Regions from separate parts of the Streptomyces sp. PU-14G genome, predicted to be linked through region 1. Evidence: riboswitches for the same ligand, from Rfam matches in the RefSeq annotation. Region 1 holds a riboswitch; each other region holds the start of a gene.
The links. A riboswitch is a leader RNA that binds a small molecule or an ion and turns the genes downstream of it on or off. The one in region 1 is predicted to bind cobalamin.
Positions count from the first base shown of each region.

Region 2: another riboswitch for cobalamin. It lies ahead of metE (5-methyltetrahydropteroyltriglutamate--homocysteine S-methyltransferase); the one in region 1 lies ahead of AB8Z75_RS09570 (cobalamin biosynthesis protein).
Region 3: another riboswitch for cobalamin. It lies ahead of AB8Z75_RS04860 (ribonucleoside-diphosphate reductase subunit alpha); the one in region 1 lies ahead of AB8Z75_RS09570 (cobalamin biosynthesis protein).

Region 1 covers NZ_JASKYT010000054.1:17,448-20,640, forward strand. Annotated here, with positions in the region: gene AB8Z75_RS09560 (anion permease) at 1-970, shown strand, start outside; gene AB8Z75_RS09565 (hypothetical protein) at 967-1,179, shown strand; cobalamin riboswitch at 1,432-1,554, shown strand; gene AB8Z75_RS09570 (cobalamin biosynthesis protein) at 1,699-2,832, shown strand; gene AB8Z75_RS09575 (cobyric acid synthase) at 2,829-3,193, shown strand, end outside.
Region 2 covers NZ_JASKYT010000052.1:5,781-8,973, reverse strand. Annotated here, with positions in the region: gene metE (5-methyltetrahydropteroyltriglutamate--homocysteine S-methyltransferase) at 1-1,280, opposite strand, end outside; cobalamin riboswitch at 1,565-1,715, opposite strand; gene AB8Z75_RS09265 (tyrosine-protein phosphatase) at 1,814-2,608, opposite strand; gene AB8Z75_RS09260 (alpha-ketoglutarate-dependent dioxygenase AlkB) at 2,783-3,193, shown strand, end outside.
Region 3 covers NZ_JASKYT010000023.1:16,630-19,822, reverse strand. Annotated here, with positions in the region: gene AB8Z75_RS04860 (ribonucleoside-diphosphate reductase subunit alpha) at 1-1,699, opposite strand, end outside; cobalamin riboswitch at 1,818-1,951, opposite strand; gene AB8Z75_RS04855 (GNAT family N-acetyltransferase) at 2,029-2,472, opposite strand; gene mctP (monocarboxylate uptake permease MctP) at 2,753-3,193, opposite strand, start outside.

The sequences.
Region 1 (3,193 bases):
CCACGCCCTGATGGGCGGCCTGCTCGGCGCGACGGTCGCCGCGGTCGGCACGGGCGCGGTCAACGGCGACGTCGTCGTCATGAAGGTGCTCATCCCCGCGCTCGCCGCCCCGCTGGTGGCCGGCATCGCCTCCGTCTGCGCCACCCGGGTGACCTACCGCGTCGCCCGCAACGCCGACGAGGGGCAGACCGCCAAGGGCTACCGCGCCGGGCAGATCACCTCCGCCGCGCTGGTCTCCCTCGCGCACGGCACCAACGACGCGCAGAAGACCATGGGTGTCATCACCCTCGCGCTGGTCACCGGCGGCGCCCTGGCCCCCGGCGCGAACCCGCCCGTGTGGGTCATCGCCTCGGCGGGCCTGGCCATCGCGCTGGGCACCTACCTGGGCGGCTGGCGCATCATCCGCACCATGGGCAAGGGCATCACCGACATCCAGCCGCCGCAGGGCTTCGCCGCCCAGACGAGCGCGGCGGCCACCATCCTGGCCTCCTCGCACATCGGCTTCTCCCTCTCCACCACCCACGTGTGCTCCGGCGCCGTGATGGGTTCGGGACTGGGCCGCAAGGGCGGCGTGGTCCGCTGGGGGACGGCGGGCCGCATGGTCGTCGGCTGGGCGCTCACCCTCCCGGCCGCGGGACTGGTCGCGGCGGGCGCCGCGCTGCTGGCCGAGCAGGGCGACTGGGGCGTGGCGACGGTCGCCGTCCTCACGCTGGCGATCTGCGGCGCCATCTGGGTCCGCTCCCGGCGCACTCCGGTGGACCACACCAACGTCAACGAGGTGGAGCCCGCGACGGAGACCGCCATGCCGGCGCCGTCAACGGAGCCGGAGCCGGAGCCGGAGCCCGCGGGGGTGCTCACCACCGCCGTCCGCGCCGTCTCCCCTCCCCCGCCCCGAGCCGCCCCGCCKCCGCGGGCAGCATCTCCTGAGCCCCTCGGACAGGGCCTCGAGCCAGAAAGAGTGACCGCATGAACATCGACTGGGCCGCCCTCGGCCAGGTCTTCGGCGTCAGCCTGCTGGCGACCGTCGGACTCGTCGGCGTCTTCACCCTCGGCATCGTCACCAACTCCCCGCGCGCCGGCGCCACCAGCTCCTCCGCGCTCGCCCGCACCGGCGCGTACGCCTGCTATGCGCTGTGCCTGGCGGCGGTGGCGTACGGCATCTACCTGATCGCGGCGTAACCCCCCGCCCAGGCCTGCCCGAAACCCTCGGCACGGCCCCTCGGCACGGCCCTTCGGCACACCGCCCGACGACGAGCGCCCCCGGGAACCAGAGACCCCGGGGGCGCTCGTCGTCGGGCGCGGCTGCCCCGGCAGCGGGGTGGGCCGACGCGGTGGGCGTGGGGGATCACACACTCCCCCGTCGCAGGTCAAGGGCGAGTTGACGGGGTCAGTCGGGCGTGGTGGACTGCCGGTGCCCAAACGGCGGCATGGAGAGGAAGCCGGTGCGAATCCGGCGCGGTCCCGCCACTGTCACCGGGGAGCACCATCCCAGCGATGCCACGGCCCATGCGGGCTGGAAGGCGGGGTGGCGCGGATCCGGGAGCCAGGAGACTCTCGCCGCCGGTCGAGTCGAGCCAGGGCGAGGACCCTGAGTGAGGACACCGCCATGCGTGGCTGCGCTGCCGTATCCGCCCCCTGCGGGGCTTCGTTTCCCGTCGTCGTGGATGTGTGCGCCGGGCCCGTCGCGTGAAGCGGACCGTGGGCGTCCAGACCGGCGGCGCCGTCGCCGGATTCGTCGCGGACGCGCTGCTCGGGGACCCGCGGCGCGGCCACCCTGTCGCCGCCTTCGGCCGGGTCGCAGGCGCGCTGGAGCGACGGATGTGGCGCGATCACCGCGGCGTGGGGGCGCTGTACGTGGCCCTGTGCACGGGCGGCGCGGTCGCGATGGGACGTGCCGTGAGCGCGGCCGTCGAGGCCACCGCGGGCAAGAGCGCGGCGCGCAGCGGAACCGCACGACACAGCCAGGCCGCGGACCCGGGCGCGAACTTCGGACCCAGCGCGGTCGCGGGGCGCAGCGCGGTGGCAGCACGCGACGCGGTCGCAAGGCGTAACGCCGCCGCAGAGCGCGACGCGGCCGGCAAGGGCGCCGCCGCGGTGACGGCCGCGGCCACCTGGGCGGTCCTCGGTGGTACGTCCCTGACGCGGGAGGCGCGCGCCGTGGCCGCCGCGCTGGAGGCCGGGGACCTGGCGCTGGCCCGCGCGCGGCTGCCCGCGCTGTGCGGGCGCGACCCGCAGGGGCTCGACGCACAGGGCGTGGCGCGCGCGGTGGTCGAGTCCGTCGCGGAGAACACCTCGGACGCCGTGGTCGGCGCCCTGGTGTGGGGCGCGCTGGCGGGCGTGCCGGGGATGCTCGGCTTCCGGGCGGTCAACACACTGGACGCGATGGTCGGTCACCGCTCGCCGCGCCACCGCAGGTTCGGCTGGGCCGCCGCCCGGCTGGACGACGCGGCGGGGTGGCCCGGGGCGCGGCTGACCGCCGTACTGGCCGCCGTGGCCGGGCCGGACCCGCGCGGCGCCGTACGGGCGTGGCGGGCGGACGCGCACCGGCATCCGAGCCCCAACGCGGGCCCGGTCGAGGCGTCGTTCGCCGGGGCCCTCGGTGTGCGGCTCGGCGGGACGCTCTCCTACGGCGGACGCGTCGAGCACCGTCCGGTCCTGGGCGAGTCCGGCCGCCAGGTGCGGACGGCGGACATCGAGCGCGCGGTGCGGTTGTCGCGGCGCGTCGGCGTCCTGGCGCTGGCGGTCTGCTGCGCGGCCGGTGCCGCGCGGGGTGCGGCGAGTGGGACGAGGCGGCGCCCTCGGGGTGCCGGGAGCGCGGGAGGCGCACGGTGAGCGGGGGCGGCGCGGGCGGACTGCTGGTCGCGGGGACGACCTCGGACGCCGGCAAGAGCGTGGTGACGGCGGGCATCTGCCGCTGGCTGGTCCGCAAGGGGCTGCGCGTGGCGCCGTTCAAGGCGCAGAACATGTCGCTGAACTCCTACGTCACCCTCGACGGTGCCGAGATCGGCCGGGCGCAGGCCATGCAGGCGGCGGCGGCCCGCACGGAGCCGAGCGCGCTGATGAACCCGGTGCTGCTGAAGCCGGGCGGTGACCGCACCAGCCAGGTCGTGCTGCTGGGCAAGCCGGTGGGCGAGATGTCCGCACAGGGCTACTTCGGCCGGCACACCGGCGGAGCCCAGGGCGTGCGGTTCGG
Region 2 (3,193 bases), on a different contig from region 1:
GGCGGGAGGCCCAGCCGGGTACGCTGCGCCGCCGTGCGCCGGGCGTACGGCTCCGAGCGTCGGGCGTCGGCCTCGGTGACGGCCGCCGTGCGGGCGCGTACCGCCGCGTCGCGGGTGAGCGGCGAGGCGGCGCGCGAGGCCAGGTCGGCACGGTTGGCGGCGAGTTCGCCGCCGATGGCGCCCGTGCCCTGGGACAGCCCGCGCGCCAGGGTGGCGGCCTCGGCGGTCTTCTGCGCCGCGAACGCCAGCCAGCGGGCGACCTGCGGGTCGAGGTCGCGCTCCGCCCTCGCGTCCAGCGGGACGTGCAGCAGCGAGCAGGACGGGGCCACGTCCACGCGGTCGGCCAGCCCCAGCAGCGTGCCCAGGGTGGTCATGGACCGCGCGTAGTCGTTGATCCACACGTTGCGTCCGTCGATGACGCCCGCCACCAGCCGCTTGCCCGGCAGCCCGCCGGCCGCCGCGAGCGCGTCGAGGTTGGCGGCGGCGGGCCCTGTGAAGTCGAGCGCCAGCCCCTCCACGGGGGCCTTGGCCAGCACGGGCAGCGCTTCCCCGAGCCGGTCGAAGTAGGAGGCGACCAGCAGCCGCGGCCGGTCGGCGAGCCCGCCCAGTCCCCGGTAGGCGCGGGCCGCAGCCGCCAGCTGTTCGGGGGTGCGGTCGGGCACCAGCGCCGGCTCGTCCAGCTGCACCCACTGTGCCCCCGCGGCGCGCAGGTCCGCCAGCACCTCCGCGTAGACGGGCAGCAGCTGCTCCAGCAGGGTCAGCGGCTCGAAGTCCTCGGGCGCGCCGGGTGCGGGCTTGGCCAGCAGCAGATAGGTAACGGGACCCACCAGGACAGGACGGGCCTCCACGCCCAGGGCAAGGGCCTCCTTCAGCTCGCGGGTCTGCTTGCCCGAGTCGGCGCGGAAGACGGTGCCGGGGCCGAGCTCGGGCACCAGGTAGTGGTAGTTGGTGTCGAACCACTTGGTCATCTCCAGTGGCGCGGCGTCCTGCGTACCGCGGGCCATGGCGAAGTAGCCGTCCAGCGGATCGGCCTCGACCGCGGCGCGGTGCCTCTCGGGGACGGCGCCGACCATGACCGTGGTGTCCAGTACGTGGTCGTAGTACGAGAAGTCGCCGGTGGGCAGCTCGGCCAGCCCGGCCTCGGCCATCGCCCGCCAGTTGGCGCGGCGCAGCCCGGCCGCCGTGGTGTGGAGGGCCTCGGCGGTGACGCGGCCCTTCCAGTAGCCCTCGACGGCCTTCTTCAGTTCGCGGCCTGGGCCCTGGCGGGGGTAGCCGTGCACGGTGGCGTGGGCCGTGCGGGGCTGGGGTGTGGTGTCCGTGGTGCCTGTGGTGTCCTGGGGGACCGCTGAAGCGTTCGCACCTGTCGCTGTCACGCAACTCTCCTTCGCGAGGTGACCGAAGCGCTCCCGGGACCGGGACGACGGCGCGAAGGGGCGCGGCGCGGACGGGACCCGCGTCGGCGTCCGTCCTGCGGGGGCGTCTCGTGCCGCCCGCGTGCTCCGCTCTCCGACCCGCCCTCGAGGTCTCCGGGAGAACCGCACGCGTGCGCGTGCGGGCAGCGGGCAGGTCTTCGGACTCGCGGGCACGCCTGCCGGTCTCCCGGCGGGCACCTACCGGCCGTCGCTTCCCGGACCGTTCCATCCAGTGCGTATGACGGCTCTCGTTCCCACTCACCGCTGCGGGGCAGTCCCGGATTCCCACCGGGTTCCCTCTTACGACGCCTCCCGCCTGGCGGACGGGGCGAACCATCTGCGCGGCCAGCCTAGCGGCTCGGCGAACAGGTGTCTGCGGGGCCCGGCGCGTACGCTCCCGCTTAGGACTCCAGCAGCCGGGACCTGAGACGGGTGCGGGTGCCGTCGGTGAGACCGAGCCCCTTGGCCAGGTAGGTCTCCACGTCGCCCCAGGTCTCGTCGATGGCGGTGAAGGCCGCGTGCAGGTACGCGGCGCGGGCGTCGAACAGGGGCGCCAGCAGTTCCAGCACCTCCGCCGACATTCCGGCCCTCGACTTGCCGCTGCGGTGCACCTTGTACCGCCGGTGCGGATCGTTGGACAGCAGGTAGTCGGCCTCGATCGCGCCGCGGTCGACGCCGAGCGCCAGCAGCGTGATCGCCACCGACAGTCCCGCGCGGTCCTTGCCGGCGGCGCAGTGCATCAGCGCGGGCACGCTGTCCTCGGCGAGCGCGTGCAGGATCCTGCTGTGCTCGGCCGTCCGCGAGGTGATCATGGTGCGGTAGGAGGTCGTCATCCGCTCGGCGCCCAGCCCGTTGCCGAGGATCGTCTGGAGCTGGTCGAGCTCGCCGTCCCGCACCATCTTCCAGAACTCCGCGCCGTCGGCCGGGTCAGAGAGCGGGATGTTGACGTTGCGCACGCCCGGCAGCACCACATCGGGGCCGTCGAGCTTCCGGTCGGCGTCGTTGCGGAAGTCGAAGACCGTGTGCAGTGCCAGCCCGCCGAGGAAGGCGGCGTCCTCGGGTGTCGCGTGCGCCAGGTGTCCGCTGCGGAAGAGCACCCCGCGCCGTACCCGCTGCCCGTCCACCGTGGGCAGCCCTCCGACGTCCCGGAAGTTCCGTACCCCGGCCAGCACCTTTTCGGCGGACTCCTGCGTCACGAGTGCGCTCCCTAGTGTGTAAGACGACCGTCCGTTCGACCATACGACATGGATGCCTGAGGCCATCAGTTCCGGCGGGCGTGACCCCTGCGACAGGTCTCCTCGCGGGCTGCCCGTGCCGTGAGTGCCATGAGCGCCCCGCACCCGTGCTGTGAGTCCCCGTACGCTCGCACTGTGAGCGAGGAGCTGTTTCCGCGTCCGCCCGCCGAGGTGGCGCCCGGTGCCGTGCACCTGCCGGGGTGGCTGGACGCCGGGGCGCAGGGGGAGCTGCTGGCGGCCTGCCGGCGCTGGGCACTGCCGCCCGCCGGGCTGCGGACGGTGCGGATGCCCGGCGGTGGCGAGATGTCGGTGCGCCAGCTGAGCCTGGGGCGGCACTGGTATCCGTACGGTTACGCGGACACCGTCGTGGACGGCGACGGGGAGCGGGTGAAGGCCTTCCCCACGTGGCTGGGGGAGTGGGCGCGCCGCGCGGTGGGCGATGCGGCGGCGGTGGCCGGCGAGGGCGCGTACGGGGAGGGACCCTGCGCCGCCCCGTACGACATCGCGCTCGTCAACTTCTACGGGGCTGACGCGAGGATGGGCATG
Region 3 (3,193 bases), on a different contig from region 1:
TGGTGGACAGCTCGCGGGCCTCCGCCGAGTCGAACGGCAGCCCGAGCCGGAAGAAGACGTCCTGGAGCCCCATCACGCCCAGACCGACGGGCCGCCAGCGGGAGTTGGATCCTGCGGCCTGCTCGGTCGGGTAGTAGTTGACGTCCACCACGCGGTCGAGGAACGTGACCGCTGTACGGACGGTGGCGTCCAGCCGCTTCCAGTCCATCCGCCGGTCCTCGCCCAGGTGGGCGGCGAGGTTGACGGAGCCCAGGTTGCACACGGCGGTCTGGTCGTCGTCGGTGACTTCCAGGATCTCCGTGCACAGGTTCGAGGAGTGCACGACGCGGCCCGGCGTACCGGTCTGGTTGGCGGTGCGGTTGGAGGTGTCCTTGAAGGTCATCCAGCCGTTGCCGGTCTGCGCGAGGGTGCGCATCATCGCGCCGTACAGCTGCCGCGCGGGCAGTCGTTTGAGGGCGCGCCCGTCGGCCTCCGCCGCGCGGTAGGCGGCGTCGAACTCCTCGCCCCACAGGTCGGTCAGCTCGGGCACGTCGGAGGGGGAGAAGAGCGACCAGTCCTCGTCCGCCTCGACGCGGCGCATGAACGCGTCGGGTACCCAGTGCGCGAGGTTGAGGTTGTGGGTGCGGCGCGCGTCCTCACCGGTGTTGTCGCGCAACTCGAGGAACTCCTCGATGTCCGCGTGCCAGGTCTCCAGGTAGACGCACGCGGCTCCCTTGCGCCGGCCGCCCTGGTTGACCGCGGCGACCGAGGCGTCGAGGGTCCGCAGAAACGGCACGATCCCGTTCGAGTGCCCGTTGGTGCCGCGGATCAGCGCGCCCCGCGAGCGGATGCGGGAGAAGGGCAGGCCGATGCCGCCCGCGTGCTTGGAGAGCCTGGCCACCTGGTGGTAGCGCTCGTAGAGCGAGTCCAGTTCGTCCTTGGGGGAGTCCAGCAGGTAGCAGGAGGACATCTGGGGGTGGCGGGTGCCGGCGTTGAAGAGTGTGGGGGAGGAGGGCAGGTAGGCGAGGGAGCACAGCAGCCGGTAGAAGGTGCCGACCTCGGCGAGCGCCGCTGCCGTCTCGTCCGCCGCCAGCCCGCAGGCCACGCGCAGGAAGAAGTGCTGCGGGGTCTCGATCGCGCGCCGGGTGGTGGGGTGGCGCAGCAGGTAGCGGGAGTGGACGGTGCGCAGCCCGAAGTAGCCGAACCGGTCGTCGGCGCCGTCCGCGAGCGCCTCGTCGACCAGCGCGTCGAGGTGTGCGGCGTGCGCGGTGACGAAGGCGTGCGTCCGGTCCGCGAGCAGTCCCTGGGCGTGGCCGAGCGCGACCGAGGCGGAGAAGGAGGTGACGCCCTCTGCCCCGGTCTCGTCCCGGATGGCGCGCGTGAGCAGCCGGGCGGCCAGCCGCGAGTACGCCGGCTCCTCGCCGATCAGGCCCGCGGCGGCTTCGATGGCCAGGTCCCGCAGGTCGGCCGCGGTCGCGGAGGGGGCCCTTCCGCGCAGCGCCGCAGCGAGCACGGGGGCCGGGTCCGCGCCGGTCAGGTCCGCGGTCAGGGCGGCGAGGGTGTCACGCAGCGCGGCGGCGGGGCGGTCGTGCGCGTCGGGTCCGGGAGCGGTTCCGTACTGGCCGTCGGTTCCGTACTGGCCGGTTGGCTCGCCGGCGGGCCGCTCCCGCCCGGCCGGCTGCTCCTGGCTGGGTGACGGGGCGGTGGGGGCGATGGTCACGCGGTGCTCTCCCTCGCTGCTCGCTGCTCGTGCTCGTGGCAGGGCAGGGCGCGGGGAGCGCGCACGCCGTCGGGCATGCCGCACTCCGTCCGCCGGCCCAGTCCACGAGACCCGGACGTTCCTCGATGCCGCCGCCTGCAGGTGATCGGACTCGCGGGCAGCTTCGTTCTGCTCCGCACACCGTTGCGGGACAGTCCCGGGTTCGCACCGGGTTCCCCTGCGTCAGTGGCGACGGCCGTGAGGGAGCATACATGTTGTGGCCGCTCGGGTGTGACCCCCCATATCTTGTGTCATGCGCACCGGGAGAGGGCGTGCTCACCGCAGGCGGGTCACAGCACCAGGGCGTAGGTCCACAGGCTCATTCCCTCGATCGGGGACCAGTCGCGCCCGGGCGTGCGGGTGAAACCGAGCCGCTCGTAGAGCCGGTGCGCCGCGGCCATGCGCGGATGGGTGGACAGCACCAGCCCGCGCAGGCCCAGCGCGCGGGCCCGCTCCCCGCACGCGGTCACCAGCGCCTCGCCCACCCCGCGCCCCCGCGCGCTCTGTGCCACGGCGAGCATCCGGAACTCGCCCTCGCCCTCGCCTGCGATCTCCGCGTAGCGCCCGCGGGTTCCGACGAAGGTGACCGAACCCAGCAGCGTGCCCGTACCGTCCTCGGCGATCAGCAGTTCCGCGTGGGCGGCGCGGCTCGCGGCGTCGCGCAGTGTCGTCAGGTACGGGTCGTCCTCGCCGAAGTCCAGCAGCCCCCCGTCGAGGTAGGCCCGTGCGATCAACTCTCCGGCCCGCGCGTACTCCTCGGGCCGGGCCGTCCTGACCGTGACGCCGGCCGGCCCTCTCGTGGCGCCGGCCTCCCCGGCCGTCGCGCTGGCCGCCTCGGCCGCGGTGGTCGCCTTGGCTGCGCTGGTCGCCTTGGCTGCGGTGGTCGCCTCGGCCGCGGTGTCGGCTGTGCTCGTCGTGAAGTCCATGGCCGCCATCATGCGCCGACACGCCGACGCTCGTCCCGGAATGTGTCCGGGACGGGCGTCGGTCGTCGGTCGTCGGTGTCGGTCGGGGTCAGTTGGCCGCGCCGGCCTCCACCCTGGGGCCCTCACCCTCCCCTTCGCCGGAGCGGTCCTCGCCGGCGCGGCCCGCGGCGCTGTCGCCCGCCTGTGCCGCGCCGTCGCCGGCGGCGGGGGCGTCGGCCGTGTAGTCCTCGGGACGGGTCTCGTCGACGCCGTCGGGGGCCCGCAGCGCCCGCAGCACGACCGTGCCGACGACGGTCACGGCCACGTTCAGCACGAACGCCGTGACACCGATGTAGCCGGTCTCCCCGATGCCGGGGATCACGTCGTTGCTGCCGCCGAAGTGCTCCTGTGTCGGGCTCGCGACGCCGTACGCGGCGAGCGTGCCGTAGACCATGCCGACGGCCCAGCCCGCCAGCAGCGCCCAGCGGTGGAACCAGCGGGTGAACAGGCCGCCGACCAGCGCGGGGAACGTCTGCAGGATCCAGATGCC